Regions from separate parts of the Rahnella sp. JUb53 genome, predicted to be linked through region 1. Evidence: predicted binding sites of a transcription regulator. Region 1 holds the regulator's gene; each other region holds the start of a gene.
What was found. The regulator LexA, encoded in region 1, represses DNA repair genes until DNA is damaged. The targets are predictions, from matches to a motif close to TNCTGTATGTACATACAGNA.

Region 1 (11,122 bases):
CCACGATCTGCAAAATACTCAGCAGCATGCCTTCCACATCCACCTTGATGTGCGTATCAACATACAAACGAGTCAGCAGAGGTGTAGCGAAAACGCCCACCAGCGTGGAGACAGCCGAAATGGTCACGGAAAGCGCAACGTCACCTTTGGCAAGATAAATCATCACGTTAGAAGCCGTTCCGCTGGCCACGCTGCCGACCAGGATCATGCCCGCCGATAAATCTGCAGGCATATGGAACAACTTCGCCAGCATCCATGCGGCCAGCGGCATCACCAGATAATGCAGGAACGTCGCCGCGGCAACCGGGCCGGGACGGGAAAGCACGCGTTTGAAATCACCGAATTCGAGGGTAACGCCCATCGCGAACATAATCAGCATCAGCAGTGTGGAAACGTGCGGGCCGATTGGGGTGAATGTGCCGGGCGAATAATAGGCCGCGACGGATAACAGCACGGCCCACAGCGGAAACAGGCGGGTTATTTTGGCTAACATTGAGGATGATCCTTGTCTTTGTTGTTATGCAAAAGTACAGACAAAAAAAAAGACCGGGCACATGGCCCGGTCTTCTCAGATACCGCGCCCGTCGTTATTCGAACAGGTTACGGTGTAGAGTTTTAACGACCTGATCGGCATCATTGCCCGGCACCAGGAAGCACAGGTTGTAACTGCTTGCGCCGTAGCAAATCATACGGATATTGAACGGATCCAGCACGCCGAACACTTCTTTGCCGACGCCACAGGCCTGCGACAGCTTGTTGCCGATGATGGCGACCAGCGCCAGATTTTCTTCCACTTCCACGCGGCACAGTGAGGATAATTCTGTCAGCAGCGAGGTGGTCAGCAGGCTGGCATCAGAAGAGGTCGAACCGGTGGTATCCAGCGTCAGCGCTACGCTGACTTCGGATGTGGTGATGAGATCCACGGAAATGCTGTGACGCGCCAGAATGCCAAACACTTCGGCGAGGAAACCGCGTGAATGCAACATGCTCAGGCTGTGCAGCGTGACCAGCGTTTGTCTGCGACGCAGGGCAATCGCGCGGAACAGCGGCGGGTTGTCAGTGGTATCACATACTAACGTGCCACCGCCCGACGGGTCTTTGCTCGACCCGACAAACACCGGGATCCCGCGACGTACTGCCGGCAGTAATGTGGCAGGATGCAGAACTTTCGCGCCAAATGTCGCCATTTCAGCGGCTTCTTCAAAGGCGATATGATCAATGCGTTTTGCCGCGGGCACCAGACGTGGATCGGTGGTGTAAATCCCCGGTACGTCGGTCCAGATATCGACACGGACGGCGCTCAGCGCTTCGCCCAGCAATGCAGCGGTGTAGTCACTGCCGCCACGGCCAAGTGTCGTGGTGCGGCCTTTGCCTTCAGAACCGATAAAGCCTTGTGTGATAACCAGCGCGTCCTGCAGTCGCGGTTGCAGTTGCTGAACGGTAAGTTCGCTCAGTATCTGCGTGTCCGGTTCAGCACGACCGAAACGATCGTTGGTGCGCATGATTTTACGCACGTCGAACCATTCCACCGGCACGTTGCGCTGGCGGATGATTTCTACAAATAACAGCGTGGACATCAGCTCGCCGTGGCTGACCAGTTCGTCGGTCAGTGCCGTTGATGTCGCGAGGCTGGCAGCTTCGGACAACATGGCGATGTTTTCCAGCATGCGGGTCAGCTCTTCGCGGATCACCGTCGGATTGTCCAGACGGTCAATAATGGCATTCTGGATACGGCGAATTTCATCAAGCAGGAACGCCCGGCGTTCGGCTTCTTTGCCTTCGGCCAGCTCGACTAATAAATTGGTGACGCCCGCAGAGGCGGAGAGAACAACCAGACGCACTTCAGGGCGCGACAGAACGATATCTGCACTGCGATTCATGGCGTCGAAATCCGCTACGCTGGTACCGCCGAATTTGGCGACGATAACGTTGCCCAGAGCCTGCGGGTTGGCGTTGCGGGTTGCTGCGTAATTCATGTAAAACCTCGTGTCAGGGTCGTCATACCAGACGGCCATCTATTCCATAAACTTTAAGAATTGGCACAAGGGGAGAGCGGGAAGGGGGCAGACGTAGAAATGCTACGATACACCCAGAAGCGCCCCACCTTGTCAACATCCTCTCGGATGCCCGGTGACAACCCAGGGGATTCAGCCCCTGTAGTCGATCATATGCCTGCCGCGGGCTTCAGACCTCGGCGTCGCTCCCCCTGATGTACCTTCGTAGGATTCGGCTCCTCCGATACACTTCCTGGGCGACGCGCCTCTTCTGGCTCACGCGACACGCGCGCGAGTTAGGTGCTTAGGAATAACGGGTTATGGCGCGTCTGTCAACGGTCTCGCGGCCCATGCGCCACATTTTGAACGATTCTCATCTAATATTGTTCTCTGTCATTGTGATTTAGCAGATCTGACCTATCGCAAGAAAAGGCATCTCTTCCCGGGAAGTTCAGGATACAATCGGGACAGTTACCTCATATTTATTCTCAGCCTAAGAGCATTGCTATGAAAAATATCAATCCAACTCAGACCGCTGCCTGGCAAGCCCTGCAGCAGCATTTCGACAAGATGAAAGATGTGCAGATTAGCCATCTGTTTGCTGAAGATGGTGATCGTTTCTCCAAATTCTCTGCCACGTTTGAAGACCAGATGCTGGTCGATTTCTCCAAAAACCGAATCACTGCAGAGACGCTGGAAAAACTGCAGGCGCTGGCGAAAGAGACCGACCTTCAGGGCGCCATCAAATCGATGTTCTCTGGCGAGAAGATCAACCGCACAGAAGACCGTGCCGTGCTGCACGTTGCCCTGCGTAACCGCAGCAACACGCCAATCGTCGTGGACGGCAAGGATGTGATGCCGGAAGTGAATGCGGTTCTGGCGAAAATCAAAGGCTTCACCGAACGCGTAATCGGCGGCGAGTGGAAAGGTTATACCGGTAAGGCCATCACTGACGTGGTGAACATCGGTATCGGCGGTTCAGACCTCGGTCCGTTCATGGTCACCGAAGCGCTGCGTCCGTACAAAAACCACCTGAATATGCATTTCGTCTCCAACGTGGATGGCACGCATATAGCCGAAACGCTGAAAGACTTGTCACCGGAAACCACGCTGTTCCTGGTCGCATCAAAAACCTTCACTACCCAGGAAACCATGACCAACGCCCACAGCGCGCGTGACTGGTTCCTGAAAACCGCGGGCGACAACAAACACGTGGCCAAACACTTCGCGGCGCTGTCCACCAACGGTAAAGCGGTGAGCGAGTTTGGTATCGACACCGACAACATGTTCGAATTCTGGGACTGGGTCGGCGGCCGTTACTCACTGTGGTCTGCAATCGGTCTGTCCATCGCCCTGTCTGTTGGTTTCGATAACTTCGAACAACTGCTGAGCGGTGCTCACGCGATGGATAATCACTTCGCCAATACCCCGGCGGAGAAAAACCTGCCAGTTCTGCTGGCGCTGATCGGTATCTGGTACAACGATTTCTACGGCACCGAAACCGAAGCGATTCTGCCATACGACCAGTACATGCACCGTTTTGCTGCTTACTTCCAGCAAGGCAACATGGAATCCAACGGTAAGTTCGTTGACCGTAACGGCAACCCGGTAGATTACCAGACGGGCCCGATCATCTGGGGCGAACCAGGCACCAACGGGCAGCACGCGTTCTATCAGCTGATCCACCAGGGAACCAAAATCATCCCTTGTGACTTCATCGCGCCGGCCATCAGCCATAACCCGCTGAGCGATCACCACGCGAAACTGCTGTCTAATTTCTTCGCCCAGACAGAAGCGCTGGCGTTCGGTAAATCTCTGGATGTCGTCGAGAAAGAATTCGCCGATCAGGGTAAAAAACCGGAAGACGTTAAACACGTTGCACCGTTCAAAGTGTTCGAAGGTAACCGTCCGACCAACTCTATCCTGCTGCGTGAAATCACGCCTTACAGCCTGGGTGCGTTGATCGCGATGTACGAGCATAAAATCTTTACTCAGGGCGTTATCCTGAATATCTACACCTTCGACCAATGGGGCGTAGAACTGGGCAAACAGCTGGCAAACCGTATCCTGCCAGAGCTGGAAGACGACAAAGATGTTACCGGTCACGACAGCTCGACTAACGGTTTGATTAACCGCTTTAAAAACTGGCGCTAATCCCTCGTCATCCTTCGCGCTGACCCGGCGTTGGCTGCTTTCACGAATCTCGGTCACATACTTGCGTATGCTCCCGGGAGTTCACTCAGTTGCCGCCTGGATGCAGCACGAATGATTTAGAGGGACGGGCCAAAATATTTCTAAATAAAAGGGTTAGCCTTCACCGGCTGACCCTTTTTTAATGCTCGTTTTCTGGTGCGGACTCTGTGGTATTCTGCGGGTATTCATAACAAAAGTGGGATGTAGATCACATGGCAGGATCAAAACGCGCAATGATGATATCCGTCATTATGCAGCGAATCTTGAACGTTTTCTTATTGGGACTGGCCGCGATCCTGATGATTTTTATCGGGCGCGAAACATATCATCTGGCGATGGTGTTGTTCGTGAATAACGACCAGTCTTCGTCGTATTTACTGATAGAGGGGATTGTCATTTACTTCCTCTATTTCGAGTTTATTGCACTGATTATCAAATACTTTTCCTCGGGCTATCACTTCCCGTTGCGCTATTTTATTTACATCGGTATCACCGCGATTATCCGTCTGATTATCGTCGACCATAAAAGTCCTTATGACACGCTGGTTTACGCCTGTGCGATCCTCGTGCTGGTCGTGACGCTGTTCCTGGCTAACGGCGAACGTTTGCGCCGCGAATAAAACAGGCCATTACTGACCCGCATTCATGCGCTAGAATGCGGGGCAGATAATTCATTGGAGGTATGAATACCTTCATTACGGAGCCGTTGATGTCTGATTCCCATTCCCCCGAACAATCCCCGATCCACTGGTTTGACGATCCCTCGCAGGTGCCTGCAGATGTCGCCGACTGGCTGATGGAAATGGGATCCATGACCCGCCGGTTTGAAAAGCAGGGTGTTACCGTCACCGTGAAGCCGCAAAACGAATGTTTTGTCAGCCGCGAGGAACTGGGTGAAAGCGAAGCACAGCAGTTGCCGGAAAGTGCCCGTTACTGGATCCGCGAAATTGTGCTGTTTGGCGATGCCGAACCCTGGCTGTTGGGCCGCACGGTCATTCCTGAAGAAACGCTGACCGGGCCAGACCTGGCGCTGGTCGATTTAGGTACGGTGCCGCTCGGACGCTATCTGTTTAGCGGCAACAACCTGACCCGTGATTACATTCATTTAGGGCAATTGCAGAGTGAACAGGGTGATTTATGGGCGCGTCGTTCCCGCCTGCGGCTTTCAGACAAACCGCTGCTGCTGACGGAAATTTTCCTGCCGGACTCGCCGGTGCATCGCCCCGAGGGTAAAGTGAGCAAGGCATGAGCCAGACTAATCAACAAGGAGAACAGAGAGTGTCAGGAAGTATGACTCAGGGCACATGGCGTGATTACTGCCGCCTGATGCGTATTGATAAACCTATCGGCTCGCTGTTGCTGCTGTGGCCAACATTATGGGCATTGTGGGTGGCCGGTGGCGGAATGCCATCTGCTAAGATTTTGCTGGTGTTCGTGCTGGGCGTTTTCTTTATGCGTGCAGCCGGTTGCGTGGTGAACGACTACGCAGACCGTAAATTTGACGGTCATGTAAAACGGACCGCGAACCGTCCGCTGCCAAGCGGTTCGATCACCGGTAAGCAGGCGAAAATGCTTTTTGTCGGGCTGGTGCTGGTGTCCTTTCTGCTGGTTCTCCTGCTCAACCGCATGACCATTTTGCTGTCTCTGGCCGGGCTGGCGCTGGCATGGATTTATCCGTTTATGAAGCGGATCAGCCATCTGCCGCAGGTCGTTTTGGGCGCGGCGTTTGGCTGGGCAATTCCGATGGCGTACGCGGCGGTAAGCGAAAGCGTACCGCTCAGCTGCTGGCTGATGTTTGCCGCCAATATCTGCTGGACGGTGGCTTACGATACGCAATATGCCATGGTGGATCGCGATGATGATTTGAAAATCGGCGTGAAGTCGACAGCGATTTTGTTTGGTCGTTTTGACACGCTGATTATCGGCCTGCTGCAACTTGCCACACTGGTTCTGATGGGATTTGTGGGACATCTTTCACAACTTGGCGCGCCGTTCTACTGGTCGCTGCTGCTGGCCGCTGCGCTGTTTATGCATCAGCAAAAGCTGATCGCTAAACGAGAACGCGATGCCTGTTTCCTGGCTTTCCGTCAGAACAACTATGTCGGACTGGTGCTGTTCCTCGGCATTCTGATGAGCTTATCAGCGTTCAGTTTCTAAGATTTCCAGACCTTAGACGGCATCCATAAAAAACGCCCGGACTCTGTAAAAAGTCCGGGCGTTTTGTTTTACCAGCCAGCAGGCGTGCGCTAATACCGGTTAATGATCGGTATCGCGCACATCCATTTTCGGCTCAGCCGGTGGCTCTGTCGGTTGCGGCAGCTCAGATGGCATTCCCGCACTCTCGATCGTCAGCTTGATATCCGGCGTCATCAGATCACTGAGCATGATGTAAATCTCACGCGTTTGTTCCTGAATCGCATCACCGGTGTCACTGATATAACCCTCAGCGCGCAGTGTGCCGACCAGCGTTGAGAACACCGCTTTGTCGAAGAATTCAGGTGCATTGATACCGTGTAATACGGACAAACGCTGCGCCATAATCCGGCTCTCTTTCTCCAGCGCACCGCGGTTGATGCTCGGATTATTGGTGAGCAGCGAGAAAGTAATGGCATAGCGTTGCAGCGTTTCACGCACACCTGCGGCCAGCAGTTGCAGGGTACGGATACGTGCCGGGTTCAGCGTCAGTTCATCGTCTTCCAGATGAATGATTTGCTGACGTGCCAGTTCCAGCGTCAGAACATCCAGCACCTGCGGCAGCTCTGACTTATCGAAATGCATAAACAGTTCTGCTTTGAGCATCGGGTAAATCAGTTCCACCTGACGCAGTAATTCTGCGCGGGTGACCTGACGGTGATGCATCACGATGCTTGAAATCAGCGACGGCAACACCAGCATATGGTGGATATTGTTGCGGTAATACGTCATCAGAACAGCCTGCTCGCGCGGCAGAACGATGATGTCACCGATGTTGTCTTTCTCGACCTGGAACTTGTTCATGTTCAGCGCGTGATCGAGCAGCTGATCGGCGGTCAGATCAGGCACCGTCGAATCCGCGTTATACGGCACGTTACGAAGCAATTGCAAATAGCAGTCGATTTGTTCGGTCAGCTGTTCACGGGTCAGCGAGCGCTGACGGGATGCCAGCAGCGCGGTACAACACAGGTTCATGGCGTTAGCCGCGGCTGAGTTGTTAATACGCACCATAATCTGCTCTGCCAGATCCTGCACCGTTGGCGTCAGCCAGCTCGGACGCTGCGCTTCGATTGGGTCGATCGCTTCACGCCAGGTAGGTACGTTCTGGTTCAGGTAAGTAGTCAGATGCAGTGGCTCGCCGAAATTCACATAACCCTGACCGAGGTTGCGCAGCTTGCGCAGCCCGTTCAGCATCTGCGTCAGGCTTTCTTTCTCTTTGGTCGCACCGCGTAATTCTTTGGCGTACGTGCCCACTTCCATCACGTGCTCATAACCGATGTAAATCGGCACTAACGTAATCGGACGTGAACCGCCGCGCAGCATGGCCTGAATGGTCATCGCCAGCGTACCGGTTTTCGGTTCCAGCAGACGTCCGGTTCGTGAACGGCCACCTTCCACAAAGTATTCGACCGAATAACCGCGGCTGAACAACTCGCCCAGATATTCGCGGAAAACAGTGGAATAAAGCTTGTTGCCCTTAAAGGTACGACGGATGAAGAACGCACCCAGACGACGGAAAATCGGGCCAGCCGGCCAGAAATTCAGGTTGATACCGGCAGCGATATGCGGCGGCACCAGCCCCTGGTGATAGAGCACGTAAGACAGCAGCAGGTAATCCATATGGCTGCGGTGGCAGGGCACATACACAATTTCCTGACCATCAAGCGCCAGCTGACGGACACGTTCAGCATTGTTGACGTTGATGCCTTTATACAAGCGGTTCCACGTCCAGCTCAGCACGCGGTCTGACAGACGCACGGCCTCATAAGAGAAGTTCGCCGCGATTTCTTCCATCAGCGCGATAGCATTCTGCTGGGCTTTTTCGTGGGAAATTTTCTTGCTGCGGGCTTCGTCTTCGATCGCTTTTTCGATGGCTTTGGAAGCCAGCAATTTATTGAATAAATCCTGACGAGCCGGAAGACGCGGGCCGACCGCTGCCAGACGCTGGCGGGAGAAATGCATACGCGCCACGCGTGCCAGTTTCTGAGCGATGGTTTTGTCGGTGCCGTGCTCTGTCGCCATATAGCGCAGGGAAACGGTATTGGAGAAACGGACAAAACTGTCACGTCCGAGCCACAGCACGGCAAAGAATTTCTGGATGCCATTCAGTACGCGCAGATGCGGCGTATCATCCTGACCTTCACGGCCCGGCGCACGGCCAAACATCACGGAAACCGGCAGCATTTGAATGTCTAAATCCGGATTGTTGCGGTGCAAATCCAGATAGTCGTGGAACAGCTTTACGGATTCCTGCTTCGGCGTGTAATACGAGAACACGCGCGGGCCTTCAGCAATGAAAACATGGCTTGGCAGCAGCGTTCCGTCGATTTCCAGCGGAATAAGGGGATCGGGCAGATTCTCTGCCAGACATTGCGCACGCAACGTCAGCAAGTCTGCTTTGGAGTTGTAAGGCAATACGTACAAAATCGGGCGCGTCGGGTCCAAATGCAACTCGGTAACCGGATCTGAAGGTATGACCTTGCTCTTTACCAGCAATGAGAGTGGTAAATTCAATAATGTGTAATAAAGTCTACGCCAACCTGACATAAAAACGTGAAGCCTCTTGTTAGCCATTTCGCCGCAAGGATACCAGAAAGATCCGTGGAGATCTGTGGTCATATAAAAGCTAAAATACGGCACACTTTTAAGGACAACCCTTCAAGGATCAGTACCCGAAATGGCGAACCAAGTCACTGGATTTACCCGAATTTATAAAGCGGCCGGATATTCCTGGAAAGGATTGAAAGCCGCATGGCAGAACGAAGCGGCTTTTCGCCAGGAAGCCAGCGTGGCTATCCCGTTAATTTTGTTATCTTTCTGGCTCGATGTCAGCACGGTTGAACGCATTTTGCTTGTAAGCTCCGTGATGCTGGTCTGCGTCACCGAGTTGCTCAACAGTGCGGTGGAATGCGCGATTGACCGTATCGGCCCTGAGTTTCACGTGCTCTCAGGGCGGGCAAAAGATATCGGTTCTGCTGCCGTACTTCTGACCATCATATTGGCGATTTTTGTCTGGGTCAGTATCTTTTGGCCGCGATGGTTCTGATCTGGAATCTGTATTCCAGGAATCACCGTTATGCCCTGTTTTTATTCAATCTTAGGTTTTCATTGACCGTTTAGCTGTATATACTCACAGCAAGACTGTATAAACAACCAGGGGGCGGAATGAAAGCTTTAACGACCAGACAACAAGAGGTCTACGACCTTATTCGCGATCATATCTCCACCACCGGTATGCCACCGACTCGCGCAGAGATTGCATCGCGTCTGGGTTTCCGTTCTCCCAATGCGGCGGAAGAACACCTGAAAGCGCTGGCACGTAAAGGCGTTATCGAGATTGTCTCCGGTGCATCTCGTGGTATCCGTCTGCTGATGGAAGAAGAAGAAGGTTTACCGCTGATCGGCCGCGTTGCCGCCGGTGAGCCGCTGCTGGCACAGCAACATATCGAAGGGCATTATCAGGTTGATCCGGCGATGTTCAAGCCGAGCGCCGATTTCCTGCTGCGCGTCAGCGGGATGTCGATGCGTGACATTGGTATCCTCGACGGCGATTTGCTGGCCGTGCATAAAACGCAGGACGTGCGTAACGGCCAGGTTGTCGTGGCGCGTATCGATGATGAAGTCACCGTGAAACGCCTGAAAAAGCAGGGCAGCGTGGTGCAGTTATTGCCTGAGAACAGCGAATTCCAGCCGATCGTGGTGGATTTACGCGAACAGAATTTCAGCATTGAAGGGCTAGCCGTAGGCGTCATCCGTAACGGCAACTGGATCTGACCTTCGTACTTCGAGCTGCAGACGCGTTGGCTGCGTGCGTTTACCCGAATCACTGACTCATGTCAGCTCATCGGGATTCTCTTACTTGCCGCCTTCCTGCAACTCGAATTACTCGGTCAGAAATTGCTGAGTCAGAAATTGCTGTGTCAGATAGAGAAGACTAAAACTAATTGAATATGGATGGCGGCCGCCTCTGGCATCCATGTGAATTCAAAGAGAAATGCGTTTCTCTCATCATCGCCCCTTTCGGGGCGATGTCATTTTAGGCATAACCTGAACCTCCGGCATGAGATTCTCTATGCAACATCATTCCCTGCGACAATCATTCAAAAATACCTTTCTAAGCCCCGCGGATAAAGCACTCTGGACCCTGGCGTTACCGATGATTTTTTCCAATATCACGGTGCCTCTTCTTGGTCTGGTCGATACCGCAGTGATCGGTCATCTCGACAGTGCCGATTATCTCGGTGGTGTGGCGGTTGGTTCGATGGTCACGACTTTCCTCTTCATGATGCTGCTGTTTCTGCGCATGAGCACCACCGGCATGACCGCACAGGCGCTGGGCGCAAAAGACAATCAGTTGCTGGCACGTGCTTTTGTGCAGCCCTTTTTGCTGGCGGTGCTGGCCGGTGTCGTCATTCTGTTATTTCGCCATCCGCTGATGGAGCTGGCGTTTCATGTCGTGGGTGGCAGTCAGTCGGTGCTGGAACAGGCGAGGCTGTTTATCGAAATCCGCTGGTACAGTGCGCCTGCTTCTCTGGCGAATCTGGTGATCCTCGGCTGGTTGCTGGGGATCCAGTATATTCGCGGGCCGGTGATTTTGCTGATCGCGGGAAATCTGCTGAATATTATCCTGGATATCTGGCTGGTAATGGGGCTGGGGCTGAACGTACGTGGTGCGGCGATGGCAACTGCCAGTGCAGAGTATTTCACGTTGTTCATCGGGCTGTATTTTGTCTGGCGTGTCA
Region 2 (11,122 bases), on a different contig from region 1:
TGTGCGTGAACTGTGGCTGAGCTTCTCGGAACGTTTCCTGCAACTGGCGCGGGATAAATCACAAGATCCGACGCTGGCGGAGCCGGGCTATGCGGAAGTTTTCCTGCAGGAAGTCTGGCACGATGCCGTAGGTTATTGCGGCGCGGAGTTGATCCGCCGCACCATCGGGCTGGCGCACGTCGCCGATATTGATAGCATTAAAGATGCGGCGATGCGCGCCGATTGCCAGCGCCACGCGCTGAGCCTCGGACAAAAACTCATTATCACTGCACAACAAATCGGCGATGTGGAGTCACTTATTGCGCGGATCCGTCAGTTCAGCTAATCCTGTAAGATTCTTGTATAATGCCCGCCTTCGAGGTGCGTAGGGGTAAACCCGGTGGCATTTCCTCGGTTTACTTTTAACAGGAATACAGAATTATGATGCATAACCATGTCTTGCGCAGCGTGCGCTACATGCTGGATTTGAGCGAAGGTCAGTTGATTGAGATCCTTAAAACGACCGGTACGCCTGTCAGCCCTGAAGTGATGTCACGTTACCTGAAAAAAGAAGACGAAGAAGGCTACATGGAAGTGCCAGACGAAGTGATGGCAAACTTCCTTAATGGCCTGATCACCTTCAAACGCGGTAAAGACGATCGCTTCCCGGCACCGGAAGTAGAAAAGCGTCTGACCAACAACATCATGCTGAAAAAATTGCGTGTGGCGTTTGAGCTGAAAACCGAAGACATGATTTCCGTGCTGACTGCGGCAGATTTCAAAGTCTCCGAAGGCGAACTGAGTGCGTTCTTCCGCAAGGAAGGCCATAAAAACTACCGTCCTTGCGGCGATCAGGTAATGCGTTATTTCCTGAAAGGGCTGACGGCGAAAGTGCGTCCTAAGAAGGGCTGAATATAAAGTATTCATGAAATAAATATTTTCACAGAGAATACTTCATTAGTGAATAATAAGCGGGAGCCTCAAAAAAGGCTCCCGTTTTACGTTTATTGATTCTGTAATTGCGGAATTTAGTTATTTCCTTTCTCACTTCACGTTTTTCCAGTTTATTTTTGACAGGATATTAATCCGGAAACTATCTTCATCCCTCGCCGTAATACCTCTGGGCACTATTTCAAAAAAAATAAAACACCGCTGTTAATTGAAGGGCAGCGGTTAAATTTTATAGTGAAAAGGATATCTTTTTATGACAAAAATTAAAGCGCTGGCCTTGTTCGTCGGATTTGCCGTTTCGGGTTCTTCTGTGGCTGCGGCGTCTCAAAGCAGTCTGGAAGCACGCATGGCGCAGCTCGAACAGCGTCTGCAGCAGGCAGAAACGCGAGCAGAAACGGCAGAAAAGCAAATTGAGCAGCTCAAACATCAGGACATCAAACGCGAACAGGAAATTGCTATCGTCAAAGAAGCTAATCCTGTTGAAGTTAAAAAAGATGGAATATCGCAAGACAAATTATTAACACTTAATGGATTCGATAATTTAAAACTGTATGGCGATGTGGAGTTTAATATCGACGGCGCAAGTCGTACAGGGCAATTAACCTCTGTGCGAACCAGTGACAATAAAAACTGGAAGCCGGGAAATAATGAACGCTGGGATGTTAACGGGCGGTTATTAATCGGGCTGGATGGTTATCGCCGTAATGATAATGGCCAGTTCTCCGGTTTCTCTGTACAGCCAACGGCTGACCTGAATGGCTCGATGAATCTTGATGATGCCGCCTTCTTCTTCGGTGAGGAAAAAGACTGGATGGCAAAAATCGGTCGTTTCGAAGCCTACGATATGTTCCCGCTTAATCAGGATACCTTCATCGAATACTCCGGGAATACCGCCAACGACTTGTACGCCGATGGTTATGGCTATGTCTATATGATGAAAGAAGGGCGCGGGCGTAGTGACAGCGGCGGCAACATCATGCTGAATAAAAATATCGGCAACTGGTATTTCGAGCTGAATACCTTGCTGGAAAACGGTTCAGCCTTGTTTGCCGATCAAAACTATCATGGCAACGAACTTGAGAATGACAAAAACGTTGCCTATCTGCGCCCGATCATTGCCTGGAAAGGGGATGCCTTGTCAGTCGCGGCGGCAATGGAAACCAACGTGGTGAACAACGCGTATGGTTACACCAACGATAAAAACGAATTCGTCGATCAGTCCAAACGTAATGGTTATGGCCTGACAATGACCTGGGACGGCCAGAAAGCTGACCCGGAAAATGGCGTGATAGCAAACCTGAGCACGGCGTATATGGATGCGTCAGATGAGAAGGACTTCACCGTCGGTGCCAATGCGTTGTGGAAAAACTTCGAACTGGGTTACATCTACGCGCACAACAAAATTGAAGACTTTAATATCGAGGGTGTCCGCGCATCTGATTACGACGATGACTGGTTCGATGAGCCGGGCAACTACGACATCCATACCGTTCACGCCAGCTACCTGATCCCGAACGTCATGAACATGGAAAACTTCAACGTTTATCTGGGCGCGTACATCTCCATGCTGGAAGCGGATAAAACTTACAGCAGCGATGATGACAGTGACCAGAGGTATGGGGCGCGTGTCCGCTTTAAATACTACTTCTAAATTACCCGTCATAATTCTGGCTGCAGATGCGTTGGCTTCGCGCACTTACCCCAGTCACATAGTTATCTATGTTCCTGGGGATGCGTTTACTTGCCGCCTTCCTGCAACCTGAATTCTTTAGGGTAATACGTGTGTATCTTCACAAATAATAAAAGCCTGAGTGCGTAAACACTCAGGCTTTTCTATGGATTAAACGTTAAATCAGGCAGCTTCGGTGTGGCGGGGTTTCGCCTCAGCCTTTTTTACGCTGTCTTTCTCCGCTTCTGGTTTTTGCGCAGCCAGGGCGTCCGGCTCAAACTCATCGACATTGATTGAACGCAGACGGCTTTCTTCCGCACGACTCAGGATACGCGCATCGTCGGCGCTCAGATGACCAGCATCCAGACCTTTTTGCGCCAGAATATCCAGACGGGTGAACGGCAGCTTTTTACCCATCGCGTCGCACAGACGTTTGTGAACCGGCTCAGCGGCCAGAATATCCTGCAACGCTTCTTCCAGCAGACCGACCGGATTGTGCTCGCTTGGCGTCAGATACTGACCACGACCGATGCGGCTGCGGGTCGCAGACGGCAGCTGGAGAATGCGCGCCAGTTCGTGATCCAGACGGTCAGACGGTGCGGCATGTGAAAGACCCAGCGGGAAAATCACCAGACGCATCACACCCGCCACGAAACGGTTCGGGAAGTTACGCAGTAAATCGTCGATAGCCACTTCAGCCTGATGCAGACAATCCTGCACGCCCCAGTGAACCAGCGGTAAATCCGCTTCGTTACAACCTTCTTCGTCATAACGTTTCAGCGTCGCCGTCGCCAGATACATCTGGCTGAGGATATCGCCGAGACGGGCGGAAATACGTTCGCGACGTTTCAGACTGCCACCGAGCACGCCCATCGAAATATCAGACAGCAGTGCCAGGTTGGCGCTCAGACGGTTAATGTGCTGATAGTAACGCGCCGTTTCATCGTTAACCGGTGTATCGCTGGTGCGACCGCCGGTCAGACCGAGCCAGAAGCTGCGCATATTGTTACTGCCGACATGGCCGATATGTCCGAAGAGTGCACGGTCGAAATCAACCAGATCGTTTTTCTCAGCCGCCGCCATTTCACGCAGAACATAAGGATGGCAGCGGATCGCGCCCTGACCGAAGATGATCATGCTGCGGGTCAGAATGTTGGCACCTTCCACGGTAATCGCAATTGGCGCGCCCTGATAAGAACGGGCCACAAAGTTGCTGGTGCCGAGCATAATGCCTTTACCGCCGGTGATATCCATCGCATCCATCACGGCGCGCTGGCCGCGGTGAGTACAGTGGTATTTCACGATAGCCGACAGCACCGCCGGTTTTTCGCCGAGCATAATGCCGTTGGTAATCAGGGTTGCAGCGGCGTCCATCACATAAGCGTTACCGGCAATGCGTGCCAGCGGTTCTTCGATGCCTTCCATTTTGCCGATAGGCAGTTTGAACTGACGGCGGATATAGGCATATGCGCCAGTCGCCAGCGCCAGAGATTTCAGGCTACCCGTGGAGTTAGACGGCAGGGTAATACCACGACCCACAGACAGACATTCCACCAGCATACGCCAGCCCTGACCGGCCATTTTCGGGCCGCCAATGATGTAGTCGATCGGCACGAAAATATCGTGGCCGCGCGTCGGACCGTTCTGGAACGGCACGTTCAGCGGGAAGTGACGATGGCCAATTTCGACACCGGCGGTGTCGGTTGGGATCAGCGCACAGGTAATGCCCAGTTCGGTTTCGCTGCCGAGCAGATGATCGGGATCTCTCAGTTTAAACGCCAGACCCAGCACGGTGGCGATAGGGGCCAGCGTGATGTAGCGTTTGTTCCACGTCAGACGCATACCGAGGACTTCTTTCCCCTGCCACTGGCCTTTACAGACGATACCGAAATCCGGAATAGCACCGGCATCAGAACCCGCTTCCGGGCTGGTCAGGGCGAAACAAGGGATTTCAAGACCTTCGGCCAGACGCGGCAGATAGTGATCTTTCTGCTCCTGTGTGCCGTAATGTTGCAACAATTCACCCGGGCCGAGGGAGTTCGGCACACCGACGGTGATCGCCAGAATACCGGATACACCGGCCAGTTTTTGCAACACACGTGCCTGAGCGTAAGCGGAGAATTCCAGGCCGCCGTATTCTTTCTTAATGATCATCGCGAAGAAGCGATGTTCTTTCAGATACGCCCACAGTTCCGGCGGCAAATCTGCCAGTTCATGGGTTATCTGGAAATCATTCGCCATGCGACAGGCTTCTTCAACCGGCCCGTCAATAAAGCGCTGCTCTTCTTCGGTCAGTTGCTGTTCAGGGTAATCCTGCAATTTTTTCCAGTCAGGCTTACCGCCAAACAGATCGCCTTCCCACCAGGTCGTCCCGGCTTCAATGGCTTCTTTTTCCGTGCGTGACATGGCCGGCATCACTTTACGGAAGGTACGCAGGGCAGGGGCTGAGAACAATGAACGACGCAGGGCAGGAATATTGAACGGCAGCAAAATGATCGCCAGCGGCACCAGAAGCCATAACGTCCACAAATTAATGGCACCCATGGCAGCGGTAAACGCCAGTAAAATCAGGCTGCTAAGGGCAAGATTGACCTTGTGGTAGAACAACACACCAAGGATCACGACAAATGCAACAATGCTAAGAACCATCATAGTAAAGCTCCTGAGTAGTAGGAGGTCTGACCTGTTGTAGGGATACAATGGTTTTAGTTCATGCTCATTTCTTTATCAATGTGTTTACATACTAATTACAACACAGCTCACAAACCGGCCGCACGAAGCGTCAAAAATAGAAACTATCGGAATCATTACCGCTTCATTGCTTCTCGCTGTTTCGGCTTTCCGTTAAACTGCACAGCGGAACGTTTTATTGCTATCGGCCGTGCGTAAACCGGCTGCAAATGGACATAAAAGAGGCTGCTATGTACCAGGATATTATCCGTACTGAACTGAACGAAGCTGCTGAGACGCTGAATAAATTCATCAGCGATCCGGCAAATATTGAGTCTATTCAACGTGCAGCAGTGCTGCTGGCAGATTCATTCAAAGCGGGTGGGAAAGTGATTTCCTGCGGCAACGGCGGTTCACATTGTGACGCCATGCATTTCGCGGAAGAGCTGACAGGCCGTTATCGTGAAAACCGTCCGGGCTATCCGGCGATTGCCATTTCTGATGTCAGCCACATCTCCTGCGTCGGCAACGATTTCGGTTACGAATACATTTTCTCCCGTTATCTGGAAGCCGTTGGCCAGAAAGGTGACGTTCTGCTGGGGATCTCCACTTCCGGCAATTCTGGTAACGTGATCAAAGCTATCGAAGCTGCCCGCGCTAAAGGCATGAAAGTCATTACCCTGACCGGTAAAGATGGCGGCAAAATGGACGGCTCAGCCGACGTGGAAATCCGCGTTCCGCACTTTGGTTTCGCTGACCGCGTGCAGGAAATCCACATTAAAGTGATTCATATCCTGATTCTCTTAATCGAAAAAGAGATGGTCAAGGCATAAGATTTTTGCCGTAAAGGAGGCAGGTGATGTGCGAATTGCTCGGGATGAGCGCTAACGTCCCTACTGATATTTGTTTCAGTTTCAGTGGATTAGTGCAGCGCGGTGGCGGGACTGGTCCGCATAAAGACGGCTGGGGCATTACCTTTTATGAAAGCAATGGCTGTCGTACTTTTAAAGATCCGACGCCAAGTTTTAATTCGCCCATTGCCCGCCTTGTTCAGGAATACCCGATCAAATCCTGCGCGGTGATTTCTCATATTCGTCAGGCAAACCGTGGCGAAGTGGCGCTGGAAAATACCCATCCGTTCACCCGCGAACTGTGGGGACGCAACTGGACTTACGCGCACAACGGCCAGCTTCGCGGTTACCGCCAGCTGGATACCGGCACGCTGCGCCCTGTCGGTCAGACAGACAGTGAGTACGCTTTTTGCTGGTTGCTGCATAAACTCACCCAACGTTATCCGCGCCGCCCTGCAAGCTGGCCGCCGGTGTTTCGCTATATCGCGTCGCTGGCTGATGAGTTACGGCAGAAAGGGGTGTTTAACATGTTGCTGTCGGACGGCAATTTCGTGATGGCATACTGCTCGACGAATTTGCACTGGATCACGCGGCGGGCGCCTTTCGGAAAGGCAACGTTGTTGGATCAGGATGTGGAAATTGATTTTCAGCAGCAGACGACACCGAATGATGTCGTCACCGTGATTGCCACGCAACCGCTGACCGCAAACGAAACCTGGAACAAGATTGCCCCAGGTGAGTTCGCGTTATTTCATCGGGGCGAACGCCAGCTGTGAGGACAGCGGGGTGTTAGACAACGGCTGCAGCACTTCATATTTACCGTCAGTAACCACAACATTCGGTGGCTGATGGTGTTTCTCAAAGTACGCATATCCCGGCTGCAACTGGCTCCAGAAGCTGTAGTAGCTTGAGTTTTTGTGTGCTTTCATGTTGGCATCGGTCATTTTGAACGGATAAATGCTGATCTGCAGATTACGTTGCCCGAACTGGAATGCCGCCTGCACATAGGTAAAGATTTCGTCCATGTAGCCGTCGGTCATGGCGTAGCAACCGATAGACTTACAGTTTCCGTGGATCATCAGATACTTACCCGAATAGCCCTGCGAGATGTCGTAAGCATTGGGGAAACCGATGTTGATGGCGCGATAAAAGCGGCTGTCGGGTTTCAGGTGGTGAATATCCACGTTGTAGAAACCTTCCGGGCTTTTGAAATCACCTTCGCGACGTTTATTTCCCAAACCGCCGGAAAAATCGCAGATGCCGTAACTGCCGATCAGACGAAATTCGCCGTCGAGCTGGGCAAACAATTCGAGTTTACGTTCTTGTTTGAAGATCTGGATATAAACCGGAGCGCCTAACAATTGCTTTTTAAGCGTCGCGTTGACCGGGACAGCATCGCTGGCCACGGCGTAATTTGCTGTAAATAAAGGCAAACTGAGGAGCATCGCAAGAAACAGCGCGATTCTGATCATTCTAAATCCTGCTTGGTAATAATGTCGATTATTTTGTCTACAGCGGAACTGCCTGTAAGACCGCCACTGATTTTCTTCTTATGTACTGCCTGTCTGAAACGATGCCATATTAATACTGATTAATTTTTTAGCAATCACCAAATAATGAATAATGAATTTCCCAATCGGAAATTTATTACCTTGCCATGAATGGTGATTAATTAAGCGAAATTAACCAACATTTTCTGTGTTGGAAATCTCCACACTCAACTGTATACTTATACAGTCATTGGGGGGGAGGGCTATGCGTAAAATCATTCATGTGGATATGGACTGCTTTTTCGCGGCCGTCGAGATGCGCGACGATCCTTCCCTGCGCGATATTCCAATCGCTATCGGCGGCAGTCGTGACCGCCGTGGCGTCATCAGTACCGCCAATTATCCTGCCCGCAAATTTGGTGTACACAGCGCAATGCCTACCGGCATGGCCCTGAAACTGTGCCCGCATCTGAAAGTCATTCCCGGCAGAATGGACGCCTATAAAGAAGCGTCAAACCACATTCGTGAAATCTTCGCGCGTTATACGCCATTGATTGAACCGTTGTCACTCGATGAAGCTTATCTGGATGTTTCCGACGCCACCCAATGCAATGGTTCCGCCACGCTTATCGCCGCTGAAATTCGTCAGGCCATTTTCGATGAAATCAATCTGACGGCTTCTGCGGGCATTGCGCCGATAAAATTTCTGGCAAAAATCGCCTCAGACCTGAATAAACCCAACGGCCAGTTTGTGATTACGCCCGATAAAGTGGACGCGTTTTTACAAGATTTGCCGCTGAGTAAAATCCCCGGCGTCGGCAAAGTCACCGCCCAGCGGTTGCAGGAGCAGGGGTTGATCACCTGCGGTGATGTACAGCGTTACGATTTGGCGAAACTGCTCAAACGCTTTGGCAAGTTTGGACGCGTGTTGTGGGAACGCTGTCAGGGGATTGATGAGCGCGAGATTTCCCCCGAGCGGTTGCGTAAATCCGTCGGTGTGGAACGTACGCTGGCCGAAGATATTCACAGCTGGGAAGAGTGCGTGGCGCTGATCGAACGTTTGTATCCCGAACTGCAAACGCGCTTAAGCCGCGTCAGCCCGGATCTGCGCATTGCGAGACAGGGTGTAAAACTCAAATTTCATGATTTCCAGCAGACCACGCAGGAGCACGTGTGGCCGGTGCTGAATAAAGAAGATTTACTGAAAGTCGCGCGTGATGCCTGGGAACAGCGGCGTGGCGGAAGAGGGGTCAGGCTGGTGGGGTTACATGTGACGTTGCAAGATCCCCAAATCGAGCGGCAGCTATTGTTAGATTTAAACTCCTCCCCCTGCGAAGGGGGAGGCTGGGAGGGGGTTTAGCGGGCAAAATCAATGCCTGAGAAAACTTCAATCAACTAATTTTGCTTTAATACCCCACCCCAACCCTCCCCTTCGCAGGGGAGGGAGCAAAAATTAACCGCGTTCAGGGATCGCTTTCAGCAGGGCCGTCAGCAGTTTCCAGTACAGCTCGACGCTGGCAATTTCAACCTGCTCATCCGGCGAGTGCGGGCCGGTGATGGTTGGCCCGATGGAAACCATGTCCATGTCCGGATACGGTTTTTTGAACAGACCGCATTCCAGACCGGCGTGGATCACCATGATGTTCGGGGTTTTATTGAACAGCGTCTGGTAAGTTTCACGCACCAGCGTCATCACCGGTGAACTTGGCTCAGGTTTCCAGCCAGGGTAGCTGCCTTTTGCCAGACTTTTCGCGCCAGCCAGTTCACTCAGTGAGTTGAGCATGCTGACCACATATTCTTTGCCGCTGTCGATAAGAGAACGGATCAGGCTGTTGATCGCTACTTCGTCATCTTTCATGGTGACAACACCGACGTTCAGCGAGGTTTCTACCACGCCTTTCACGTCATCACTCATGCGGATCACGCCGTTTGGCGTCGCGTTCAGCAGGGCAAGGAATTTACCCTGAGTTTCTGCGGTCAGCGCTTTCGCGTTGCTTTCAGCCGCTTCTGCCACCAGAGCAATTTTCTTCTCTACCGCTGACAGTTCGAACTGAATGGTCGCCAGGAATTCCTGTGCTGCCGCTTTCAGTGCGTCTGCTTTATCCGCAGCAACGGCCAGAGTTGCAATCGCTTCACGCGGGATGGCGTTACGCAGTGTGCCGCCGGTGAAATCCAGCAAACGCAGGCCCAGTGTATCGGCGTTGTCTGCCAGGAAACGCGCCAGCAGTTTGCTTGCGTTACCCAGTCCTAAATGGATATCAGCGCCGGAGTGGCCGCCTTTCAGTCCCTTCAGGGTCAGCTTCAGCGTGGTGAAACCGGCCGGAACTGCTTCACGGCTCAGTGGCAGTGTGGCGGTAAAATCAATGCCGCCGGCGCAACCCATGTAGATTTCGCCTTCGGTTTCGGAATCGGTGTTGATCAGGATTTCAGACTGTAACCAGTCTGGTTGCAGGCCGAATGCGCCTGCCATGCCGGTTTCTTCGGTCATGGTCAGCAGCACTTCCAGCGGACCGTGCTCTACGCTGTCATCAGCCAGAACCGCCAGCGCGGACGCCATGCCGATGCCATTGTCAGAACCCAGCGTGGTGCCGCGGGCTTTTACCCAACCGTCTTCGATGAACGGCTGGATCGGATCTTTAGTGAAATCATGAACGGTATCGTTGTTTTTCTGCGGCACCATATCGAGGTGCGCCTGCAGGGCAACGGCTTTGCGGTTTTCCATGCCTTTCGTGGCCGGTTTACGCAGCAAAATGTTGCCGACTTCATCACGCTCAGCGTGGATACCCTTTTCCTGTGCCCATTCAACGATGTGTTTTGCCAGTTCTTCTTCATGATAAGAAGGGTGCGGAATTGAACAGATTTTGGCAAAAATATCCCACAACGGTTGTGGCGAAAGCTGAGACAGTTCAGACACTATAAGTCTCCTGTAACAGTCAGCTCATTCAGGCTCCGTTTGCAGGGGAACTGATTGAGATGCTGTAGGTTTAAGGTTAAGTAATCCCCGCCAGACTGTGTGGCGAGTGGCCTGACAGAATATCACTTAATCTTAACCTGTGCGCGGGGACGGGGAGAAATTCCGGGTTTTTTGGGGCGCTTTGACCAGATAATCGCTGGTTTTTGTGAGACGGACTCACTATAATCTCGCGCAACCTTTTTTCCCCCCATTATTTATTTAGAAGCCGTTAATTCACTGGCTGGGACACCTTTATGAGCGAAAAATACGTTGTAACCTGGGACATGCTGCAAATCCACGCCCGCACCATGGCTAAACGCCTGCTGCCGGCAGAACAATGGAAAGGCATTATTGCCGTCAGCCGTGGCGGTCTGGTCCCTGCAGCGTTGCTGGCTCGCGAGCTGTGCATCCGCCATGTCGATACCGTGTGTATCTCCAGCTATGACCATGATAATCAGCGCGAAATGCAAGTGCTGAAACGCGCAGAAGGCGACGGTGAAGGCTTCATCGTGATCGACGATCTGGTTGATACCGGCGGCACCGCGAAAGCGATCCGCGA
Region 3 (11,122 bases), on a different contig from region 1:
TAAACGCGCCGCGCTGTCGCCCAGTTCGGTTTCCAGTCCCTGCGGTAACAGCGGCAGGAATTCACTCACATACGCACGGTCGATGGCAGACTGAAGCTGTTCATCGCTGACATCCGGCTGATTGAGCAGAATGTTGGCACGCAGGGTTTGTTCGGGCAGATGTGGGTTCTGGCCGACCCAGCTCAGCTGTTTACGCCATTCATCGTTGCGTAATGATTTCAGTTCCATACCGCTGACGGTAATTGAACCCTGATAAGGCAGGAAGCCGAGCAGGGCGTTTAGCAATGAACTTTTACCCGCACCGCTCAGGCCGACGATGGCGATACGTTGTCCTGCCGGAATACTGAAGGTCAGCGGACCGGCCAGCGTTTTACCCTGTGGCGACTGAATAATCAGATCGCGGGCTTCCAGTTCCACCGTTTTACCGGCCGGGAAATTCTGGTCACCGTCACCCATATCGGCACTTTCAGCACTCAGGAACGTCACCAGACTTTCTGCTGCGCCGACGGCCTGCGCTTTGGCGTGATAAAACGCGCCCAGATCACGCAGAGGCTGGAAAAACTCCGGGGCAAGTATCAGCACCAGAAAACCGGCGAAAAGGGTCACAGGCGTGCCGTAGCTGCCAAAGTTCAGTTCGCCCAGATAAGAGAAACCGAAGTACACCGCGACAACCGCAATGGAGATGGAAGCGAAGAATTCCAGGACTGCGGAAGATAAAAAGGCCAGACGCAGAACGTCCATTGTGCGGGCGCGAAAGTGTTCCGTTGAGCGTTTGATCTGGTCGATTTCTGCCGTGCCGCGGTGGAACAGGCGAAGTGTATCCAGACCGCGCAGACTGTCGAGGAAGTTTCCGCTAAGACGCGCCAGCGCGACAAAGTTGCGGCGGTTAGCATCTGCCGCACCCATTCCGACCAGCGCCATAAACAGCGGGATCAGCGGTGCGGTAACCAGCAGGATCAGCCCTGCGGCCCAGTTAATCGGGAAGACACTGACTAAAATCAGCAGTGGAATAATACCGGCAAGAGCAATTTGTGGCAGATAGCGGGAATAGTAATCCTGCATATCTTCGATTTGTTCAAGAATGATGCTGGCCCAGCTGCCGGCTGGTTTGCCCTGGATCCATGCAGGCCCCAGTTTTTCCAGACGATCCAGCACCAGTTTGCGCATTTCCTGGCGGATAACGCGTCCGCAGATAAAGCCCACCTGTTCACGTAGCCAGGTCACGACGGCACGCAACACAAAGGTCAGTGCCATTAACAGGAAACTTTGCAGCAGCGCATCACGCGGAGTGTGCTCGATGATCAGGCTGTGCAGTAATCCGGCCATCAGCCAGGCCTGTGCGAGGATCAGTAAACCAGAAAGCAGACCCAGCATCATAGACAGACGGATCCAGCCTTTGGCGCGGGAGCTTTGTTGTTTTAACCAGCGGGTAAGTTCTTGTTGTCGTGTTTTATTCATCAGGCTTCAGTCTGTGCAGCAATCCGGATGGGAGGGCGCTTATGTTACATGCTCGGACCGCAAACTGAAAATATGAAAAAGGCGGCAATTACGCCGCCTCTTTTTAAGGGCAAACAGAAGGGGAGATGCTTACAAATCCGGTGCTTGCGATAAACCGTCCAGATAGCGCTCGGCATCCAGCGCGGCCATACAACCGGTACCGGCGGACGTGATCGCCTGACGGTAAATATGGTCCATGACATCGCCTGCGGCGAAAACACCCGGAATGCTGGTTTGTGTCGCATTGCCGTGTGAACCGGACTGCACCTTGATGTAGCCGTCTTTCAGTTCCAGCTGGCCTTCGAAAATGCCGGTGTTCGGGCTGTGACCGATAGCGATGAATACACCGGCAACATCCACCTGAGATTTCTCGTCAGTGCGCACGTCGAGCAAGCTCGCGCCGGTAACACCCATCTGATCGCCGACCACTTCATTCAGGGTTTTGTGGGTGTGCAGAACAATATTACCGCTGGCCACTTTGTCATTCAGACGGTCTACCAGAATTTTTTCAGCACGGAAACTGTCGCGACGGTGGATCAGGTGTACTTCAGAGGCAATGTTCGCCAGATAAAGCGCTTCTTCGACTGCGGTATTCCCGCCACCAACCACTGCGACTTTTTGATTACGGTAGAAGAAACCATCACAGGTGGCGCAGGCAGAAACGCCGCGACCTTTGAACGCTTCTTCAGAAGGCAGACCGATGTAACGTGCGGATGCGCCGGTGGCGATGATCAGCGCGTCACAGGTGTATTCGCCGCTGTCGCCGGTGAGACGGAACGGACGGTTCTGCAAATCGACTTTGTTAATGTGGTCGAAAATAATCTCGGTATTAAATTTGGTCGCATGTTCATGCATACGTTCCATCAGACCCGGACCGGTCAGACCTTCAGGATCGCCCGGCCAGTTTTCGACTTCTGTGGTTGTGGTCAGCTGACCGCCTTTTTCAACACCGGTAATCAAAACCGGATTAAGGTTGGCGCGTGCTGCATAAACTGCTGCGGTATAACCCGCAGGACCAGAACCTAAAATCAATAATTTACTGTGTTTAACCGTACTCATGCGTAATTCATCTCCGCGGTAGCGACAAGCGATAGACCGATTGTAGGGAAAACGGCGCAGTAAAAAAAGCAAACTCAGATGTTGTTAACGATTTGTCTGATAGTTTTTACAGTGAAACACGGGTAAAAAGGTTTCCTTTGCTGATTATCAGACACTTAACTGTTTGATGAACAGCGTGAAAAACAACGGCGGTGATGTCAGCGGCTGTGAATGTTGTTTAACAGAGTGCGGTCTTTTAGTCACAATTCACGGCAGGTTGTGGGGATTTGGCTGAATTATTTCGCGCATTGAGTTGTTATTGTTCAAAGAGAAAAGACAGCTAAAAAGGGGGGATCAGCTTTTCAGGTTGGCACGTTCTTCTGATTTTGCTTCTTTTACTTTGACAATCCGCTGTGCATTTGCGAAAACATCAGGGGAAGAAGAAATTAACTGCCTGTCTGTGACTTGAATTTATGCAATTGGCTGCTACCGGACCCGTTCTGGTCTTGCTTTTTGGCGTTTTTGTTGCAGCAGGGTTTAGTGAATCAGGTTGGCTGTATGCAATCTATTAATTTCGCAGGGTTATTTCTTTTGAGTATCCGTTTTACGGTCGTGTTCCTTTTGACAGGGGATCAACGCGGCTTTTGGATGCGTAAACCTTAATAATCGGGTCTTCGCTTGGGACAACCCTTAGACATTGAAGTTGGCTGGGGTATGGCAGGTGCAGGGAAGGACAGCAGAGAGACAATAATAATGGTAGACAACAAAAAACGTCCGGGAAAAGATCTCGACCGTATTGACCGTAACATCCTCAATGAATTGCAAAAGGATGGCCGGATTTCAAACGTCGAGCTTTCCAAACGTGTGGGATTATCTCCAACTCCATGTCTGGAGCGCGTTCGTCGTCTGGAACGTCAGGGCTTCATCAATGGTTATACCGCATTGCTAAACCCGCATTATCTGGATGCCTCGTTGCTGGTGTTTGTTGAGATTACCCTCAACCGTGGCGCGCCGGATGTGTTTGAGCAATTTAATGCGGCAGTACAAAAACTCGAAGATATTCAGGAGTGTCACTTGGTTTCAGGGGACTTCGACTATTTGTTGAAAACCCGCGTACCTGACATGTCCGCCTACCGTAAACTGTTAGGTGAGACATTACTTCGTCTTCCAGGTGTTAACGACACCCGAACCTATGTGGTCATGGAAGAAGTAAAACAGACAAATCGCCTGGTCATCAAAACCCGGTAATTGTTCAGGTGCAAAACCTTGTAATTTTAGCTACACTCCTGTGTATCTATACAGCTATGGCGCCGGGGACTCTCGGCGCTGTTGCTTTTTCTCAGTTCACAGGAACCTGGAGAGCCTTTCTTGAGCCAGGAATATACAGAAGATAAAGAAGTTACCCTTAAAAAGCTGAGCAATGGTCGCCGTCTTCTGGAGGCTTTGCTGGTGGTGGTAGCGATTTTTGCTGCTTATTTAATGGCAGCATTGGTGAGTTTTAACCCCTCTGATCCAAGCTGGTCTCAGACCGCATGGCATGGGCCAATTCACAACTGGGGCGGTGGTGTGGGAGCCTGGATGGCTGACACGCTGTTCTTCATCTTTGGCGTATTTGGTTACGCTATTCCCCCTATTATTCTGTGCCTCTGCTGGGCGGCGTTTCGTCAGCGGGATAAACAGGATTTCGTCGATTATTTTGCCCTTTCGCTGCGCCTTATCGGGACGCTGGCGCTTATTGTCACGTCTTGTGGTCTGGCATCAGTCAATATCGATGACCTTTACTACTTCGCTTCCGGTGGTGTCATCGGCAGTTTGTTGAGTACAGCGATGACGCCGTATTTCAACAATGTTGGCGCGACGCTGGTGTTGTTATGTGTGTGGGCAGCCGGACTGACACTGTTTACCGGCTGGTCATGGCTGACCATTGCCGAGAAAATTGGCGGTGCCGTGCTCGGTGTCACCAATATCGTGACCAACCGTTCCCGTCGTGACGATGATTATGACTACGACGAGCACGACGATCCGTTACTGGAAGACGACGAAGCCAAACCGGTAGCTAAAGTTGCTCCTGTCGTCGCAGGTGCAGCGGCGATCCCTGCGGCTGCCGCAGCGACTGCGGAACCCGATGACGATGACGTGCTGTTCTCTGCGCCTTCAGTTAATGAGCATCAAGCAGCACCAGCACCAGCACCAGCACCAGCACCAGCACCAACAGCTTCTGCTCCTGTTTCTTCTGCTGTTCCTGAAACAACCGCGGCAGTTGCTGAACCGGTTTCGGTCGTGACACCAGCGCCAGCAGCTGATCCTTATGCTGCAGAACCGCCGGTGGCTGAGATTTCACCCTATCCGTCTACGCCGGTTTCAACGGCGCCGCCGCTCTATAATTTCGAAATCCCGGAAGAAACGCCGGTGCCGCGCCATCCGCAGCCGGTACAGCAATCACCTTCTCCTGCGCCGGTTGAGCGCAATCAGGAAGATGGCCCGAGTCTCGGGAACTGGCAAACAGCCGTTGAACCCAGCCGTTCACCGTTTGATTTCAGTTCGCCGGTACCCGATGCCGCGCAGGCCGCCAGCGTCGCTGCTACGGCTGCACTTGCTACGGGGCTGGCTCAGGCAGGACAGTCTGCAGCATCTTCTGCAACTAATACCTTTATGCCTGCTTTCAGCGCTGTAAGTGATGAAAATCCGCAGGTGAAAAAAGGGTTTGGCCCAGAATTGCCGCGTCCAAATCCGGTGCGTATTCCAACGCGTCGCGAGCTGGCGTCGTACGGCATTAAATTGCCGTCTCAGCGTATGGCCGAACAACAGGAAAACGCGCAAGCTGCGGCCCAGCAAAATGCCGGACAGGAAACCTGGCATAACGATCCTCTGGCTCAGGCCGACGAGGAAGCCAGGCAGGAAGCCGCATTGCAGCAGGCGTTTGCCGAACAGCAGCAAGAGCGTTACGGCGATGCGGTGACTGAAAATGAACCGGATGCTGAAGCCGCCTTGCAGGAAGCTGAACTACGCAATGCCTTCGCTGCGCGCGAGCAGGCTCGTTATCAGCAAGAAGTCGAGCCACAAAGCGGTCTGGTTCAGCATCATCATTCGCAAAATAATCAGGCAGAAATTTCCCATTCTCCTGCCGATGATTTTGCTGCTGCCGCGATGAAACTCAGCCAGCACGATGCTTTCAGCTTCTCGCCAATGGCGGATCTGGTGGACGATACGCCTTCTGAGCCATTGTTCACGTTGTCAGCCCAAGCGGAAGAAGAACCGCAACCTGCAGCGTTTGCTCAGCAACCTTATCAGCGCGCTGCGGCTTCGGAACCGGTGCAACATGCGCAGGAGTATGAAGCGCCACGTCAGTCATCGCCATCGGCGCAGCCTGACATGGACAGCCTGATCCACCCGTTCCTGATGCGTAATGAACAGCCGCTGGTGAAACCGACTACGCCGCTGCCATCACTGGATTTGCTGACATCGCCTCCGGCGGAAGCGGAACCTGTGGACGAGTTCGCGCTGGAACAGATGGGTAACCTTATCGAAGCCCGCCTGAATGATTACCGCATCAAAGCAGACGTCGTCGGCAAATTACCGGGTCCGGTCATTACACGTTTCGAACTGGATCTGGCGCCGGGCGTTAAAGCCGCGCGTATTTCTAACCTTTCGCGTGACCTTGCACGTTCATTGTCTGCCGTTGCGGTGCGTGTCGTGGAAGTTATTCCCGGCAAGCCTTATGTCGGCCTGGAATTGCCAAACAAGAAACGTCAGACCGTGTATCTGCGGGAAGTGCTGGACTGTGCGAAATTTAAAGAAAGTACGTCTCCGCTGACGATTGTGCTGGGTAAAGATATTTCGGGTGAGCCGGTTATCGCCGATTTGGCGAAAATGCCTCACTTGCTGGTGGCTGGTACGACCGGTTCCGGTAAGTCTGTCGGCGTTAACGCTATGATCCTGAGTATGCTTTACAAATCCAAACCGGAAGATGTGCGCTTCATTATGATCGACCCGAAAATGCTCGAGTTGTCGGTATATGAAGGCATTCCGCATTTGCTGACTGAAGTCGTCACCGATATGAAAGATGCAGCCAATGCGTTGCGCTGGTGTGTCGGCGAGATGGAACGTCGCTATAAACTGATGTCGGCGCTGGGTGTACGTAACCTTGCGGGCTATAACGAACGAATTCTGGAAGCGGAAGCGATGGGACGTCCAATTCCTGATCCATTCTGGAAGCCGGGTGATGGCATGGCTGCTGAGCCGCCATACCTGCAAAAAGAACCGTTTATCGTGGTGATGGTCGATGAGTTTGCCGATCTGATGATGACCGTCGGTAAAAAGGTAGAAGAGCTGATCGCACGTCTGGCCCAGAAAGCACGTGCCGCAGGTATTCACCTGGTTCTGGCTACGCAGCGACCTTCTGTCGATGTGATTACCGGTCTGATTAAAGCGAACATCCCTACCCGTATCGCCTTTACGGTGTCGAGTAAAATCGACTCCCGTACCATTCTGGATCAGGGCGGTGCTGAATCACTGTTAGGGATGGGTGACATGTTGTACATGGCGCCAAACTCCTCGATTCCGGTGCGTGTTCACGGTGCGTTCGTCCGTGACCAGGAAGTTCATGCGGTAGTTCAGGACTGGAAAGCCCGCGGTCGTCCGAAATACATCGAAAGCATTGTTTCCGGTGGTGACGATGGTGAAGGTGGCGGTTTAGGTCTGGACGGTGATGAAGAGCTTGATGCTCTGTTTGATCAGGCTGTGGCATTTGTCGTCGACAAACGTCGTGCATCAATTTCAGGCGTTCAGCGTCAGTTCCGTATCGGTTACAACCGCGCGGCACGTATCGTTGAACAAATGGAAGCGCAGGGCATTGTCAGTACGCCGGGCCATAACGGCAACCGTGAAGTACTGGCACCGCCATCGCATGAGTAAATCCTTCCAAAATTAATATCCAAAGTCATTCGGGCTGGTTCAAGGCGGCAACTGACCTAACCCCGGGAGCTTAACTTACTAAGTGACTGGGGTGATAGAAGGCAGCCAACGCAGAGGCAGTTCGAATGATGAAGGATATTTGCAAAGATGCGTAAAACACATGTTTTTCAGATGATTGAGCTACCACCGGAGCGCTGCCTCGGATAGAGTTCGCACCATACGTCTTTTGCCTGTGTAAAAGGCATCGTCTGAAGTTTATGGATTTCTGAGGTAAGTATAAGAATGAAAAAATTGTTAATGGTAGGGTGTTTACTGACCGCATTTACCTCCGCTTCCGTATTAGCGGACGCAAGCAGTGATCTCAAATCCCGTCTGGGCAAACTCAATACTTTCCACGCCAGCTTCACTCAGACTGTCACCAGCGATGATGGTGCCGCCGTCCAGCAGGGCGAAGGTCAGCTTTGGGTCAAACGTCCGAACCTGTTTAACTGGCATATGACGACGCCAGATGAAAGCATTCTGGTTTCTGACGGCAAAACCCTGTGGTTCTACAACCCGTTCGTTGAGCAGGTCACGGCGACCTGGCTGAAAAACGCGACCGGCAATACGCCGTTCATGCTGATCACCCGTAACGACAGCAGCGACTGGGCTAAATACAACGTGAAGCAGAAAGGCGATGATTTTGAATTAACGCCAAAAGCTTCTACCGGCAATCTGAAGCAATTCGCAATCACAGTCACGCCGACCGGCACCATCAAAAGTTTTACTGCGGTTGAGCAGGACGGCCAAAAAAGTGCTTATACCCTGAAGGGCGAGCAAAATGCGGCTGTAGATGATGCTAAATTTAAATTTACTCCACCTAAGGGTGTGACGGTGGATGACCAGCGTCAGTGAGGTTAGTTTGAGTAATCTGTCACTCGATTTTTCCCAAAACGAATTCCAGCCACTGGCCGCCCGTATGCGGCCCGTAACCCTTGCAGAATATATCGGGCAGCAGCATCTGTTAGCGCCGGGCAAACCTCTGCCGCGGGCGATTGAAGCAGGGCAGCTGCATTCGATGATTTTGTGGGGGCCGCCGGGTACCGGGAAAACGACGCTGGCAGAACTGATTGGCCGCTATGCTAATGCCGATGTTGAGCGTATTTCGGCGGTCACATCAGGCGTGAAAGATATCCGTGAAGCGATTGAACGTGCCCGACAGAATCGTGATGCCGGGCGTCGTACGATCTTGTTCGTTGATGAGGTCCATCGTTTCAACAAAAGTCAGCAGGATGCTTTCCTGCCGCACATAGAAGACGGCACCATAACGTTCATTGGTGCGACGACTGAAAACCCTTCGTTCGAACTCAATTCCGCATTGCTTTCCCGCGCACGTGTTTATCTGCTCAAATCACTGACAGCGGAAGATATTGAGAAAGTGATCGATCAGGCACTGACCAACGCTGAGCGCGGTTATGCCAATGAAAAAATCCGTGTCCCGCCGGAAACCCGCCGTATGCTTTCGGAACTGGTAAATGGTGACGCGCGCCGTGCTTTGAATAGTATTGAGATGATGGCCGATATGGCCGAAATTGACGTCAAAGGTTACCGGACGTTAACGCCAGAATTGCTCACGGAAATAGCCGGTGAGCGCAGTGCGCGTTTCGATAATAAAGGCGATCGTTTTTACGATTTAATCTCTGCGTTGCATAAATCAGTCCGTGGCTCCTCGCCTGATGCCGCACTTTACTGGTATGCCAGAATCATCACTGCTGGCGGCGATCCGCTGTATGTGGCGCGCCGTTTGCTGGCGATTGCCTCAGAAGATGTCGGCAATGCGGATCCGCGCGGTATGCAGGTCGCCATTTCTGCCTGGGATTGTTTCACCCGCGTCGGTCCGGCGGAAGGTGAGCGTGCGATTGCTCAGGCCATTGTGTATCTGGCGTGTGCGCCGAAAAGTAATGCTGTTTATACCGCGTTCAAATCGGCGATGCGCGATGCGCGCGAAATGGCGGATTACGATGTTCCGGAACATCTGCGTAATGCGCCGACCAAGCTGATGAAAGAAATGGGGTTGGGTGCGGAGTATCGTTATGCACATGATGAACCCAACGCCTACGCGGCTGGCGAAGATTATTTCCCACCTGAAATGGCCAGTACGCAGTATTATTACCCGACGTCACGCGGGCTTGAAGGCAAGATCGGCGAAAAGCTGGCATGGCTTGCCGAGCAAGATCAAAATAGCCCGACAAAACGCTACCGCTAACTTTATCGTTGCGGTAAGGTTACCCGTGATAACTCTTTGACACGCTGCCGTTTCAGTCAGCGTGCATCATCAAAATAACATTCAATAATGACACGTACAGGATTAGCATGCTCGATCCCAATATGCTGCGTAATGAGCTAGACGCAGTTGCAGAAAAACTCGCTCGCAGAGGTTTTAAACTCGATGTGGAAACGCTGCGTTCTCAGGAAGAACGCCGCAAAGTCTTGCAGGTAGAAACGGAAACTCTCCAGGCTGAACGTAACGCACGATCGAAAACTATCGGTCAGGCAAAAGCCCGTGGCGAAGACATCGAACCTTTGCGTCTGGAAGTGAATACGCTGGGTGAGAAGCTGGATGCCGCGAAGGCGGAACTGGAAGCATTGCAAAATGATATCCGTGATATCGCTTCTGCTATTCCGAACCTGCCTGATGATTCCGTACCTGCTGGTAAAGACGAAAACGACAATCAGGAAGTGAGCCGCTGGGGCACGCCGCGTCAGTACGATTTCACTGTCCGTGATCACGTGTCGCTTGGCGAAATGGCCGGTGGTCTTGATTTTGCCGCGGCTGTTAAGCTGACCGGTGCGCGTTTTGTAGTGATGAAAGGGCAAATCGCCCGTATGCATCGCGCACTGTCCCAGTTCATGCTGGACTTGCACACCGAACAGCACGGTTATCTGGAAACGTACGTACCGTATCTGGTCAACCAGGAAACGTTGTACGGTACTGGTCAGTTGCCGAAATTTGGCGAAGACCTGTTCCATACTAAACCGCTCGGTGAAGAAGCCGGCAGCAGCAACTATGCGCTGATCCCGACAGCTGAAGTTCCACTGACCAACCTGACACGTGATGAAATTCTTGAAGAAGAATCTCTGCCACTGAAAATGACGGCGCACACGCCTTGCTTCCGTTCAGAGGCCGGGTCTTACGGTCGTGATACCCGTGGTCTGATCCGTATGCACCAGTTTGACAAGGTCGAGATGGTACAGATTGTTCGTCCGGAAGAATCGATGGATGCTCTGGAAGAACTTACCGGTCATGCAGAAAAAGTGCTTCAGTTGCTGAATCTGCCGTACCGCAAGGTTCTGCTGTGTACCGGCGACATGGGCTTTGGCTCATGCAAAACCTACGATCTGGAAGTCTGGCTGCCAGCGCAGGATACTTACCGCGAAATTTCTTCATGTTCAAACATGGGTGATTTCCAGGCTCGCCGTATGCAGGCGCGCTGCCGCAGCAAAACTGACAAAAAACCACGTCTGGTTCATACCCTGAATGGTTCTGGTCTGGCTGTGGGTCGTACGCTGGTGGCTGTGCTGGAAAACTACCAGCAAGCTGACGGCCGTATTGAAGTGCCGGAAGTATTACGTCCTTACATGGGCGGTTTAGAATATATCGGCTAATCCCGTTATATATGCAGTAATATAGCGA

Region 2: a site for LexA is predicted at 7,840-7,859, ahead of dinB (DNA polymerase IV). Genes of this name have one in related genera too.
Region 3: a site for LexA is predicted at 3,820-3,839, ahead of EC840_RS11430 (DNA translocase FtsK 4TM domain-containing protein). Genes of this name have one in related genera too.

The regions. Positions count from the first base shown of each region.
Region 1 covers NZ_SLYT01000007.1:19,797-30,918, forward strand. Annotated here, with positions in the region: gene panS (ketopantoate/pantoate/pantothenate transporter PanS) at 1-493, opposite strand, end outside; gene lysC (lysine-sensitive aspartokinase 3) at 588-1,976, opposite strand; lysine riboswitch at 2,086-2,273, opposite strand; gene pgi (glucose-6-phosphate isomerase) at 2,502-4,148, shown strand; gene psiE (phosphate-starvation-inducible protein PsiE) at 4,400-4,807, shown strand; gene ubiC (chorismate lyase) at 4,897-5,436, shown strand; gene ubiA (4-hydroxybenzoate octaprenyltransferase) at 5,478-6,344, shown strand; gene plsB (glycerol-3-phosphate 1-O-acyltransferase PlsB) at 6,444-8,927, opposite strand; gene EC840_RS16635 (diacylglycerol kinase) at 9,058-9,426, shown strand; gene lexA (transcriptional repressor LexA) at 9,546-10,154, shown strand; gene dinF (MATE family efflux transporter DinF) at 10,453-11,122, shown strand, end outside.
Region 2 covers NZ_SLYT01000010.1:119,671-130,792, reverse strand. Annotated here, with positions in the region: gene mtnK (S-methyl-5-thioribose kinase) at 1-325, shown strand, start outside; gene EC840_RS20645 (DUF1456 family protein) at 421-891, shown strand; gene EC840_RS20640 (carbohydrate porin) at 1,184-2,581, shown strand; gene fadE (acyl-CoA dehydrogenase FadE) at 2,783-5,251, opposite strand; gene lpcA (D-sedoheptulose 7-phosphate isomerase) at 5,521-6,102, shown strand; gene EC840_RS20625 (class II glutamine amidotransferase) at 6,129-6,896, shown strand; gene dpaA (peptidoglycan meso-diaminopimelic acid protein amidase) at 6,867-7,592, opposite strand; gene dinB (DNA polymerase IV) at 7,876-8,970, shown strand; gene pepD (beta-Ala-His dipeptidase) at 9,064-10,524, opposite strand; gene gpt (xanthine phosphoribosyltransferase) at 10,818-11,122, shown strand, end outside.
Region 3 covers NZ_SLYT01000004.1:181,008-192,129, reverse strand. Annotated here, with positions in the region: gene cydD (cysteine/glutathione ABC transporter permease/ATP-binding protein CydD) at 1-1,458, opposite strand, end outside; gene trxB (thioredoxin-disulfide reductase) at 1,588-2,556, opposite strand; gene lrp (leucine-responsive transcriptional regulator Lrp) at 3,289-3,783, shown strand; gene EC840_RS11430 (DNA translocase FtsK 4TM domain-containing protein) at 3,904-7,449, shown strand; gene lolA (outer membrane lipoprotein chaperone LolA) at 7,732-8,343, shown strand; gene EC840_RS11420 (replication-associated recombination protein A) at 8,351-9,694, shown strand; gene serS (serine--tRNA ligase) at 9,802-11,094, shown strand.